Regions from separate parts of the Paraburkholderia sp. PAMB 6770 genome, predicted to be linked through region 2. Evidence: riboswitches for the same ligand, from Rfam matches in the RefSeq annotation. Region 2 holds a riboswitch; the other holds the start of a gene.
The links. Region 2 has a riboswitch for thiamine pyrophosphate ahead of AC3AP7_RS00460 (FAD-dependent oxidoreductase). Riboswitches for the same ligand answer to the same signal wherever they lie in the genome.
Positions count from the first base shown of each region.

Region 1 (3,519 bases), 930 kb from region 2:
CTGCGCGCGCGCTCGGGTTGCAATCCGGTTACCGTGTATTTCAGAGGATTGCGCGGGCGGCGCGCGCGTGCGTGCCGCCCGCCGCGCACGTGCGTGCCGCCCGCCGCGCACCGGCTACTGGCGGTGATAGATTTCGGCGCCCTGGCGCACGAACTCGACCGCCTTGACTTCCATCCCCTTCTGCAGCGCCTCGTCGGCGGACACGCCCTGCTGGGCCGCGAAGTCGCGCACGTCCTGGGTGATCTTCATCGAGCAGAAGTGCGGACCGCACATCGAGCAGAAGTGCGCGACCTTCGCGGAGTCCTTCGGCAGCGTTTCGTCGTGGAATTCGCGCGCCTTGTCCGGGTCGAGGCCGAGGTTGAACTGGTCTTCCCAGCGGAACTCGAAGCGCGCCTTCGACAGCGCGTTGTCGCGCACCTGCGCGCCCGGGTGGCCTTTCGCGAGATCGGCCGCGTGCGCCGCGAGCTTGTACGTGATGATGCCGGTCTTCACGTCGTCCTTGTTCGGCAGGCCGAGGTGCTCCTTCGGCGTCACGTAGCAGAGCATCGCGGTGCCGAACCAGCCGATCATCGCCGCGCCGATGCCCGACGTGATGTGGTCGTAGCCCGGCGCGATGTCGGTGGTGAGCGGCCCGAGCGTATAGAAGGGCGCTTCCTTGCACCAGTCGAGCTGCAGGTCCATGTTCTCCTTGATGAGCTGCATCGGCACGTGGCCCGGACCTTCGATCATCGTCTGCACGTCGTGCTTCCACGCGATCTGCGTGAGTTCGCCGAGCGTCTTCAGCTCGCCGAGCTGCGCGTCGTCGTTCGCGTCGTAGATCGAGCCCGGGCGCAGGCCGTCGCCGAGCGAGAACGACACGTCGTACGCCTTCATGATGTCGCAGATCTCTTCGAAGTGCTCGTACAGGAAGCTCTCCTTGTGATGCGCGAGGCACCACTTCGCCATGATCGAGCCGCCGCGCGACACGATGCCGGTCATCCGCTTCGCGGTGAGCGGCACGTACTGCAGCCGCACGCCGGCGTGGATCGTGAAGTAGTCGACGCCCTGTTCGGCCTGCTCGATCAGCGTGTCGCGGAAGACTTCCCACGTCAGTTCCTCGGCCTTGCCGTGGACCTTTTCGAGCGCCTGGTAGATCGGCACCGTGCCGATCGGCACCGGCGAGTTGCGGATGATCCACTCGCGCGTCTCGTGGATGTGCTTGCCGGTGGACAGGTCCATCACCGTGTCGCCGCCCCAGCGGATCGCCCACGTCATCTTGTCGACTTCCTCGCCGATCGACGAGGTGACCGCCGAGTTGCCGATATTCGCGTTGACCTTCACGAGGAAGTTGCGGCCGATGATCATCGGCTCGCTTTCCGGGTGGTTGATGTTCGCCGGGATGATCGCGCGGCCGCGCGCGACTTCCTCGCGCACGAATTCGGGTGTGATCTCCTGCAGTCCGTGCGGGCCGAACGCGCTCGCGCCGAATGCCTGGCCGGGGTGCTGGCGGCTCATCATCGCCGCGAGCTTCTCGCCGTTCGGGCCGCTGCGCCGGAGCGTCTCGACGTAGGCGGCACGCTGCTGGTTCTCGCGGATCGCGATGTACTCCATCTCGGGCGTGACGATGCCCTTGCGCGCGTAGTGCATCTGCGACACGTTCTGGCCGGCCTTCGCGCGGCGCGGCGTGCGGTGCAGGCCCGGAAAGCGCAGCTCGGCGGTGGCCGCGTCGGCCGCGCGCTCGCGGCCGTACTGGCTCGTGAGCCCCGCCAGCGGCTCGCTGTCGCCGCGCTCCTCGATCCAGCGCTGACGCAGCGCGGGCAGCCCGGCGCGGATGTCGATCTGCACCTGCGGGTCGGTGTACGGGCCCGACGTGTCATAGACGAACACGGGCGGGTTCTTCTCGCCGCCAAAGCTGTCCGGCGTGTCCGCCTGCGTGATTTCGCGCATCGGCACGCGCAGGTCGGGCCGCGACCCGGTGACGTAGATCTTGCGGGAATTCGGCAGCGGGGCGACCGCCGCGGCATCGACGTGCGCGTCGGCGGAAAGGAACTTCGGATTGGCGTTCATGCAATTCTCCTGATGTAGGGCCGCTAAGCAGGAGATCGAGATGGAAGTGGTCGGGAGGCACCGCGAGGTGGGATGTTGCCGGGGGTGCCAACCGTACGCTTCCCTGCGCTGGCATTATCCAGATCAGGTTCAAAGGGTATTTCTCACCCACGCGGTACGGCAGTTTTGCTGCCGTACGACGCAGGACCCCCGCGTTAGCAGCGCACACGATACACCGGCGACCCGCTGCTTGGCAACCGGTGAACGGGGGCGCGGCCGGGCGGTGCGCCGCAGGGGCCGCGCCCGTCGCCAGGTCCGTCGCCGCGCCCGTCGGGGCGGCTGCGGCGACGGACCGCGCGATGCTGCGGCGCCGCAACGCGAAGCGGTCCGCCGGGAAGCGGCCCCCCTTTTGCGCGCACCGTCCGCCCGCCGCCCGTGCGCCTTCACAGGCCGTCCGGGCGGCTTGCCCGACGTTTCGCCACGGCGTCGAAAATTTTTTTGCCGCCGCTGTCATAACCCCGGGTGCCGGCCGACAAACGTGCAGTTCCCCTGCCGGAGTCCGCCATGCCCCCGTTCATTGCCCGCCTTGCCGGCCTGCGCCGCATCCGCCCCGCCAGCGCGGCGCGGATTGCCGCGCTGGCGGTCGCGTGCGTCGCCACGCTCGTCGCGAGCAGCTTCGCGGCCGCCGCGAGCGTCGCGTGCAGCGTGCACAGCCCGGCGCATCGCGTCGCGCTCGTCGAGCTGTACAGCAGCGAGGGCTGCAGCAGCTGTCCGCCGGCCGACCAGTGGCTCAGCGAGTGGAAGGACGACGGCGTCGCGCACGACGTCGTGCCGCTTGCGCTGCACGTCGATTACTGGAACAGCCTCGGCTGGACCGACCGCTTTGCCCAGCACCGCTTCGCCGAGCGCCAGCAGAGCCTGACCGATCAGGCCGGCCGGCACACGATCTACACGCCTGAAGTGTTCGTCGCCGGACGCGAGCTGCGCGGCTGGTCGCAGCCCGCGCAGTTCGCGGCGCGGGTGCGCGAGGTGAGCGCCCAGCCGGCCGGCGCCGACATCGCGCTGGCGCTGACGCCGGCGGCGCAGGGCTTCGCGATCGATGCGCGCTTCGGCGCCCGGGCGGGCACGCCCGCCGGCGCGCCGCTCGATGCGTATGTCGCGGTGTACGAGAACGCGTTGACGTCGCAGGTGAGCGCCGGCGAAAACCGCGGCGCGACGCTGCATCACGATCGCGTGGTGCGCGCCTGGTTCGGTCCGGTGCCGCTTGCGGACGGCCGCGCGCAGATTCGCCGCGACTTCGCGTGGAGCGCCGCCCACGCTTCCCCGGCCGGCGCCGGGCAGTTCGGCGTCGTCGCGTTCGTCGAAAACGCGTCGAGCGGCGAGGTGCTGCAGGCGACCGACCTGCCGGCGGCCTGTCATTGAGCCGGCCGGCGCATTCCTTCCCTTTCAGGAGACCGTCATGACCTCTTCCGATCTCGCGAGCGGCCACCCGCC
Region 1 is NZ_CM173238.1:1,016,956-1,020,474, forward strand. Features, by position in the region: gene thiC (phosphomethylpyrimidine synthase ThiC) at 115-2,046, opposite strand; TPP riboswitch at 2,129-2,247, opposite strand; gene AC3AP7_RS04775 (DUF1223 domain-containing protein) at 2,590-3,447, shown strand; gene AC3AP7_RS04780 (cytochrome b/b6 domain-containing protein) at 3,485-3,519, shown strand, end outside.
Region 1: it holds a riboswitch for thiamine pyrophosphate, as region 2 does, so the genes downstream of both, thiC (phosphomethylpyrimidine synthase ThiC) here and AC3AP7_RS00460 (FAD-dependent oxidoreductase) in region 2, are expected to answer to the same signal.

Region 2 (8,917 bases):
CCAGCTCAGTCCGTTCGGACGCACGTACGAAAGCGGATTCACGAAGTATGCGCCGAGCGAGCCGGTCGCGTCGCGCACGGTGCTCGGCCCGAAGAACGGCAGCACCAGATACGGCCCCGCCGGCACGCCATAGTGCCCGAGCGTGAGCCCCAGGTCGTTGTCGTGCTTCGGCAGCTTCGCGAGCGTCGCCACGTCGAACAGGCCGCCCACGCCGAACGTCGTGTTGATGGCGATCCGCATGATGTCCTCGACGCCATCGGTGATCTTCAGCTGCAGCAGGTTGTTCGCCGCGACGTAGAGGTCGCCGATGTTCGAGAAGAAATTGGTCACGCTTTCGCGGACCGGCTGCGGGGTAATCTTCACGTAGCCTTGCGCGACCGGCTTCAGCGCGTAGCGGTCGACCTTGTCGTTGAACGTGAAGATGGTGCGGTTCAGGCCCTCGAGCGGGTCGCCCTTCGTCGGGGTCTTGACGGTGGCACAGCCCGCCAGCGTCGCCGCGGCCGCAAGCGCCGTCACGCCAGTGCGCAGGGTCTGCATGGGGTTCTCCTTATTGGGCCGGAGCGGCCGGGGCAGCCGACGCCGGCGCGGCTGCCGGCGCCTTCGCCGCGCCCGAATCCGCCGCCTTGTTGTAGAGGAACTGGCCGATCAGGTTTTCGAGCACGATGGCCGACTGGGTCATCGTGATCGTGTCGCCGGCCTTCAGCATCTGCGTGTCGCCGCCCGGTTCGAGGCCGATGTACTGCTCGCCGAGCAGCCCCGCGGTCAGGATTTTCGCCGACGAGTCTTTCGGAAACAGGTATTGCTTGTCGATGTCGATCGTCACGACCGCCTGGTAGGTATTCGTGTCGAAGCCGATCGACGCGACCCGGCCGACGGTCACGCCCGCGCTTTTCACCGGCGCGCGCGGCTTCAGGCCGCCAATGTTGTCGAACGTGAGTTTGACCGGATAGGTGGCCTGAAACGACAACGAACTCATGTTGCCGGCCTTCAGCGCCAGAAACAGCAGCGCCGCGAAGCCCAGCACCACGAACAGGCCGACCCAGAAGTCGAGAACAGTCTTTTTCATCGTCATCCCAAAGAGAATCCGTTGCGCGACCCGGATACGTTGCCGGCATCCGCATGCCGGGAGGATCGCGCCGCGTTTAGCTGAACATCAGCGCGGTCAGCAGGAAATCGAGCCCGAGCACCGCGAGCGAGCCGTACACGACCGTCTTCGTGGTCGCGCGCGACACGCCCTCCGGCGTGGGCCGCGCCTCGTAGCCCTGGTAAAGCGCAATGAACGTCACCGCGAAGCCGAACACGATGCTCTTGACCACGCCGTTGCCGACGTCCGCCCACACGTCGACGCCGCTTTGCATCTGCGACCAGAACGCGCCCGCGTCGACGCCGATCAGCAGGACGCCGACCACGTAGCCGCCGATGATCCCCACCGCGCTGAAGATCGCCGCGAGAATCGGCATGGCGATGATGCCCGCCCACATGCGCGGCGCGATCACGACCCGGACCGGGTCGACCGCCATCATCTCCATTGCCGTAAGCTGCTCGCCGGCTTTCATCAGGCCGATTTCGGCGGTCAGCGACGTGCCGGCGCGCCCGGCGAACAGCAGCGCGGTCACGACCGGGCCGAGTTCGCGCACGAGCGACAACGCGACGAGCAGCCCGAGCGCCTGCTCGGAGCCGTAGCGGTTCAGCGTGTTATAGCCCTGCAGACCGAGCACGAAGCCGACGAACAGCCCGGACACCGCGATGATCACGAGCGAATAATTGCCGACGAAGTGAATCTGCTTCGTGACAAGGCGCGGCCGGCGCAGCAGCGGGAAGAATTCGAGCACGAGGCGCACGAACAGCCGCGTCGCATAGCCCGCCGTCTGGAGTCCGCCGATCACCGAGCGGCCGATCATGCTGATCACACCCGTCATGCGTGGCCTCCGCCGACACCGAAATCCGCCGCAAGCGGCGTGCTGCCCGGATAGTGGAACCGGAACGGACCGTCCGGCGCGCCGTCGATGAACTGCCGCACGGTCGGATCGGTCGAGGCGCGCAGCTCATCCGGGGTGCCTTCGGCGTGCACGCCGCCGTTGGCGAGAAAATAGACGTAATCGGCAATCGCGAACGACTCCGGCACGTCGTGCGTCACGAGGATCGACGTCGCACCGAGCGCCTGGTTCAGCGTGCGGATCAGGTTCGCGGTGATGCCGAGCGAAATCGGGTCGAGGCCGGCAAACGGCTCGTCGTACATCATCAGCTCGGGATCGAGCGCAATGGCGCGCGCGAGCGCGACGCGCCGCGCCATGCCGCCGGAGATCTCCGACGGCGCGAGATCGCGCGCGCCGCGCAGTCCGACCGCGTTGAGCTTCATCAGCACGAGGTCGCGAATCAGCTCGTCGGGCAGGTCCGTGTGTTCGCGCAGCGCGAATGCGACGTTGTCGAACACCGACATGTCGGTAAACAGCGCGCCGAACTGGAACAGCATGCCCATCCGGCGGCGCAGCGCATAGAGGCCGTCGCGCGTCTGCGCGCCGAGGTCCTCGCCGTGAAACAGCACCTGGCCGCGGCTCGCGCGCACGAGGCCGCCGACCAGCCGCAGCACCGTGGTCTTGCCGCAGCCCGAACCGCCCATGACCGCCACCACCTGGCCCCGCTTGAAGCGCAGGTTCAGACGGCTGAGGACGAGCCGCTCGCCGTAGCCGAAGTCGACGTCGCGAAGCTCAAGCAGGGTCTCGGGGGCAGTGGGCACGAAGCTGACGATCCTTTTACACAGAAGGCCGAATTATAGGGCCATCGTGTGAATGATGCCGTCACGCGTCCCTGTCCCGGAAACAGGGACCCGCAGATTATGGCGTAAACCCCTGTTGCAATGCAGAAAGGCGCTTCGCGAGGTCGTCCGCCTCCGTGACCGCGCGCACCACCGCCGCGCTGCCGACGCCGGTGGCGAGCACCTGCGGCAGCACCTGCATGTCGATGCCGCCGATCGCGACGAGCGGCACGACGCCTTCGAGCAGCCGCACGTAGCGCGCGAGCCGCGCGAGGCCCTGGGGCTCGGTCGGCACGACCTTGACGCTGGTCGGGAAAATGGCGCCGGATGCGATGTAGCTCGGCCGGAAATGGAGCGCGAGCAGCATTTCGTAGTAACCGTGCGTCGACAGGCCGAGCCGCACGCCGGCCGCCGCGAGCGCGGCGAGATCGGCCTGCGGCAGATCCTCCTGGCCGAGGTGGACGCCATACGCGCCTGCGTCGAGCGCAAGCTGCCAGTGATCATTGATGAAGACGCGCGCATCGTGGCGGCGCCCGGCGGCGACGGCGCGTGCAATTTCCTCGCCGAGCAGGCGAGTGTCGGTGCTTTTGCAGCGCAGCTGCACTGTCTTTACGCCGTGTTCGAGCACTCGCTCTACCCACTGCGCATCGGGCAGCACCGGATAGAGCCCGAGGCGCGCCGGGCACTCGGGGAACGGCTGCACGGGCGCCGCCGGCAGGCCGGCGACGCGCGGAAAACGCGCCAGATCGCACGGCCACGCGTCGGCTGCGCGGCGTTCGTCGCCGTCGCGCCAGGCAAGCGCCAGCACGAGCGCGTCGTGCGGCGCGAAGCCGCAATCGAGAAACGCCGCGAGCGCGGCGATCCAGTCTTCCGCCAGCGAGCCTTCGAGCCGGTAGCGCTCGCCGCCCAGATGCAGCGTGGCGCGGCCGTCGGCGGCTTCGATGACGCCCGCGCCGCGGATCTGCCAGCGCGCCAGTTGCTCGCGGTGCGGCTGCAGATCGGCGAGCACGATCAGGTCGCCGCCATTCGGCTCGTCCGGGGCGGTCAGACAGATGCGCCAAGGCGCGTGGCGCGCCGGCCAGTCGCCGAGGCGCGCGCGGATGCGCTCGGCGGCTTCCGTCAATTCGTCGGCGGGGGGCCAGAACGGCTCGCGGCCGGATCCGGGCGGCGGCGCGCTCATGCGGCGCCTCCGTCGTGGTGCCAGAACGGCATGCCGACCACCGGCGTGCTGGCGTGCGCGGTATCGCGCTCGGCCATCGGCCCGGCGAGCCAGGCGCTGCGGCCGGCCTCGACGCCGAGCGCGAACGCGCGCGCCATCGCATCCGGGTGCGTCGCCTGCGACACCGCCGTGTTCAGCAGCACGCCGTCGAAACCCCACTCCATCACTTGCGCAGCGTGCGACGGCAAGCCGAGCCCCGCGTCGACGATCAGCGGCACATCCGGCAGACGCTCGCGCAGCACCCGCAGACCGTACGGATTGATCACGCCCTTGCCGGTGCCGATCGGCGCGCCCCACGGCATCAATGCCTCGCAGCCTGCATCGAGCAAACGGCGACCGATCACCAGATCCTCCGTGCAATACGGCAGTACCTTGAAGCCATCCTTCACGAGCCGCCCGGCCGCCTCGATCAGGCCGACCGGATCGGGCTGCAGCGTGTAGTCGTCGCCGATCAGTTCGAGCTTGATCCAGTCGGTCTCGAACACTTCGCGCGCCATGTGCGCGGTGGTCACCGCTTCGGCGATGCTCTGGCAGCCCGCCGTGTTCGGCAGCAGCGGCACATTGTGGCGCTTGAGCAGATCGAAGAAGCCGGCTTCCGCACCGCCTTCGTTCATCTGCCTGCGCAGTGCGACGGTAAGCATGCCGGGCCCGGCGGCGGCGATCGAATCCGCCAGCGACTGCAGCGAAGGGTAGCGCGACGTGCCGAGCAGCACGCGGCTCGCGAAGGTCTGGCCGTACAGCGTGAGCGCGTCGGCAGGGGGAGAGGCGGTCATCGGGAAATCCTTGGATCGGGGACGGAGCGCGGCGAAGCAGGCAGTGCGTCAGCCGCCGGCCACCGGGTGCACGACGTCGAGCTGGTCGCCGGTCTGGAGCGCGCGCGCCGCATGCTGCGCACGCGCGACGAAGTCGCCGTTCAGCGCCACCGCAAACGGCGGACGCGCGCCGAACGCGGCGAGCGCATCGGCCACAGTCGCGCCCTCGGGCAGCGACACCGGTTTCTGGTTGATTCGAATGTCCATGGTCGTCAGTACGTTTCAGTCGGCCGGGCGCTGCGCATTCGCGGCATTCGCGATATCCGCGGCAGCGGCGCCGGCATTGGGGGCCAAGGTCATGCCGGCAAGCCGGCACACGCCGGCGCATCGCGCCCGGCGAAGCGGAACAGTTCGCTCCAGCGGGCATCGTGCTGCCAGCGGGCGAACGCGTCGGCATCGGCGACGCGGCCGTCGAGCAGCGCCTCGGCAAAACGCGCCGCTTCGTCGGCGACTTCCGGCGCGATCATGTAGCCGTGCCGGTACAGGCCGTTCACGCGCAGCGTATGCGCGCCATCCCAGACCAGCGCCGGACGGTGATCCGGCAGGGTCGGGCGGCATTGCGAGTTCAGTTCCAGTATGCGCGCCTCGCCAAAACCGGGGTGCACCGAAAACGCCGCGCTCAGCAGTTCAAGCGCCGAGCGCACGGTGACGGGCGACATGTCCTCGCCTTCGACCTCGGTCGCGCCGATCACATACAGATCGTCCTGTTTCGGCGCGATATAGAGCGGGTAACGCGGATGCAGCAGCCGCACCGGACGCGTGAGCCCGATGCCCGGCGCCTGCACGCGCGCCACCTCGCCGCGAATACCGCGCAACGTGGGCAACACCGCCTTTGCGCCGAGACCGCGGCAGTCGATGGTCACGCGGGCGCGCGGCAGCGCCTGGTCGTCCACCGGCGTGTTCCAGTGCGTCGCGACGCCCCGCTCGGCGAGGCCGGCGGCGAGCGCCGCGAGCACCTGGCGGTTATCGAGCTGCCCTTCGTGCGGCAGCAGCCAGCCCTGCGCGAAGCGGCCCGTGAGCGCGGGCTCGGCGGCGCCGAGCTGCGCGCCCGTCAACGGAACGAATCCGCCGTCCAGCAGTTCGGCCGGCGCGTTGGCCCGCACGCGGCGCTCGAACAGCGGCGCCTCGGTGCGGTCCGCATGGTGCCAGACGACCAGCGTGCCGTTGCGTTGAAAGAACACCGGTTCGGGCAGCTCGGCGAGCATGCGCGGCCATGTGTCGAGCGAGGCGGCGCCAAGACGCGTCAGCAGCAATTCGGCGCTGGCGGCTTCGGCCAGCGGCGCGAGCATCGCGGCGGCAATCCATGCCGCCGACTGCGAGCCGGCCGCGTCGCCGCGCTCGTAAAGCGCGACGCGATGGCCCGCGCCGGCCAGCCGCCAAGCGACCAGCCGTCCGCACAGGCCGCCGCCGAGGACGGCGAAATCGGGCTGGGCGAGCGCGTTCATCGGCGCACCGCCTGCACGGCCGCGTGAGGACAGGCGAGGCCGCCGGAGCGCCGGCGCATCGCACAACAATACACTGAGGAATAAGCGGTCATCGTATCCTTTCCGTACGGCACAAATGCACGTACCCAAGGACGAAACCGGCGGGCGAGACCAGCCGGAAACAGCATGCCGCGCATGGTATGGCGCACACGCCGCCGGCGGAGCAGCGGAAGAGGAGATAGCCGACTTCCTGAAACTTCCCGCGCCGGTATTACCCGGATCGGGTGCAAAGGGTCTCTCTCAGCCTCGCCGCGACGTGCAACCCGCAGGCAAAGCACCCCTGTTTCGTCAATGAGCGATTAGACCACAAAAGACGCGGCGCCCGCAAACCGGGGCGCCCCGCATTGCGCCGCGTTGGCCGACGCGCGACAACGCGGGCGCCTCTGGCACAATGCACGCATCCCCGCGCACGGCCACGCCCGCGCCGGCCCCGGCTGCCGGTGCGGCCGCCGGCGCTGCGGCAGCCGTCCCGCGTTTAAGTCCGGATTAAGCCGCTGCACGGACAATCGCAGCCCGAAGCGTCGTCCGGCTGCGCCGTCCGGGCGCAGACCGCCGTGCATCGAGACCCCCGTTGACGCAGCGGATCCTCGCACGCGCCGAACGTTAGAAAGGACATCTGACATCTATGAGCAGAACATCGAGCAATCCGTCGGACATCACCGCGTGGGGGCTGATCAAGCCGTACTGGGTGTCCGACGACAAGTGGAAAGCGTGGGGGCTGCTCGCGCTCGTGGTCGCGATGAACATGACGATGGTCGCGGCCAACGTCTGGTTCAACAACTGGCAGCGCACGTTCTTCGACGCGATCCAGCAGTACGACTATCCGGTCTTCAAGCATTCGCTGCTGCAGTTCACGATCATCGCGCTCGCGCTGATCCTGCTCGGCTCGTACCGCACGTACTTCCGGCAGATGCTCGAATTCCGCTGGCGCCAGTGGCTCACCGAGCGCTATCTGCACGACTGGCTGGGCGACCGCACGTTCTACCGGATCGAGCGCGACTCGCTCGCCGACAACCCGGACCAGCGGGTCTCCGTCGATCTGCAGGATCTCGCGAGCACGACGCTCGCGCTGTCGCTCGGATTGCTGTCGACCACGGTCACGCTGTTCTCGTTCATCGTGATCCTGTGGAACCTGTCCGGCGCGCTGTCGTTCCACCTGTTCGGCACCGCCGTCACGGTGCCGGGCTACATGGTGTGGGTCGCGCTGATCTATGCGGCGGCCGGCTCGTGGATCACGCACAAGGTCAACCATCCGCTGGTGTCGATCAACTATCAGCAACAGCGCGTCGAGGCGGACTTCCGTTTCTCGCTGATCCGCATTCGCGAGAACGCCGACCAGATCGCGCTGTACCAGGGCGAGCGCTCGGAAGAAAAAGGCCTGAACGGCGTGTTCGGCCACATCCGCGAAAACTGGCGCCTCATCATGCGCTTCACGCGGCGTTTCAACATTGTCGTGATCAGCTATTCGCAGCTGGCGATCGTGTTCCCGTACATCGCGGCCGCGCCGAAATATTTCTCGAAGGCGATCTCGTTCGGCGTCTATCAGCAGGTCACCGGCGCATTCGGCACCGTCAGCGATTCGTTCTCCTGGTTCATCAACAATTACGGGACGCTCGCCGCCTGGCGCGCAACCGTCAACCGTCTGCGCGAATTCCATCGCGTGATGAGCGCGCAGCATCTGCGCGAGTCGGTCGCCGAAGGCACCGCGCACGGCGGCATCAACGTGCACCTGACCGACACCGATTCGCTCGACGTCCGCGACCTCGTGCTGATGCGTCCGAACGGCGAGCCGATGGCCAACGTCGGTTCGCTGCGCATCGCGCCGAAATCGCACTGGCTCGTGCGCGGGCCGTCAGGTGTCGGCAAGAGCACGCTGATGCGCACGCTCGCGGGCCTCTGGCCGTTCGGCGAAGGCACGATCGAGATGCCCGCCGGCGCGAAGCTGCTGTTCGTGCCGCAGCGCAGCTATCTGCCGATCGGCACGCTGAAGGCCGCCCTGTGCTACCCGTCCGACGCCGCGAGCTTCTCCGACGACGCGTGTCGCGAAGTGCTGGCGCTGTGCCGCCTCTCGGAGTTCGCCGACCGTCTGGGCGAAGCCGCGCACTGGGAACGCTCGCTGTCGCCCGGCGAACAGCAGCGTCTCGCGGCGGCGCGCGCGCTGCTGCAAAAGCCCGACTTCCTGTTCCTCGACGAAGCGACGAGCGCGCTCGACCCCGAGAACGAGAGCGTCGTCTACCATGCGCTGATCGAGCATCTGCCCAACACCGCGATCGTCAGTGTGGCGCACCGCAAGTCGCTCGAAGCGTTCCACGAGCAGACGCTGTTCATCGAACGCGCAATCGAGCGCGCCGCCGCATGAGCGACGCGGCAAGCAGGCGCGTCGTGCTGGTGACCGGCGCCGGGGCCGGCATCGGCGCAGCGCTCGCGCGGCGTCTCGCCGCACCGGGAACCGCGCTGATGCTGCACGCGCGCGGCGCCGAGGAAAGCGCCTGCGCGCGCCTCGCAGCCGTCGCCGCCGACTGCGCCGCACGGGGCGCCGACTGCGCCACGCTGACCGCCGACCTCGCCGAACCCGGCGCGCCCGCGTTCCTCGTGAGCGAGACCCTCGCGCATTACGGCGCGCTCGACCAGCTGGTCGCCAATGCGG
Region 2 is NZ_CM173238.1:84,818-93,734, reverse strand. Features, by position in the region: gene AC3AP7_RS00495 (MlaA family lipoprotein) at 1-537, opposite strand, end outside; gene mlaD (outer membrane lipid asymmetry maintenance protein MlaD) at 548-1,072, opposite strand; gene mlaE (lipid asymmetry maintenance ABC transporter permease subunit MlaE) at 1,143-1,910, opposite strand; gene AC3AP7_RS00480 (ABC transporter ATP-binding protein) at 1,916-2,737, opposite strand; gene thiE (thiamine phosphate synthase) at 2,835-3,935, opposite strand; gene AC3AP7_RS00470 (thiazole synthase) at 3,932-4,747, opposite strand; gene thiS (sulfur carrier protein ThiS) at 4,796-4,993, opposite strand; gene AC3AP7_RS00460 (FAD-dependent oxidoreductase) at 5,083-6,231, opposite strand; TPP riboswitch at 6,451-6,562, opposite strand; gene AC3AP7_RS00455 (ABC transporter ATP-binding protein/permease) at 6,896-8,629, shown strand; gene AC3AP7_RS00450 (SDR family NAD(P)-dependent oxidoreductase) at 8,626-8,917, shown strand, end outside.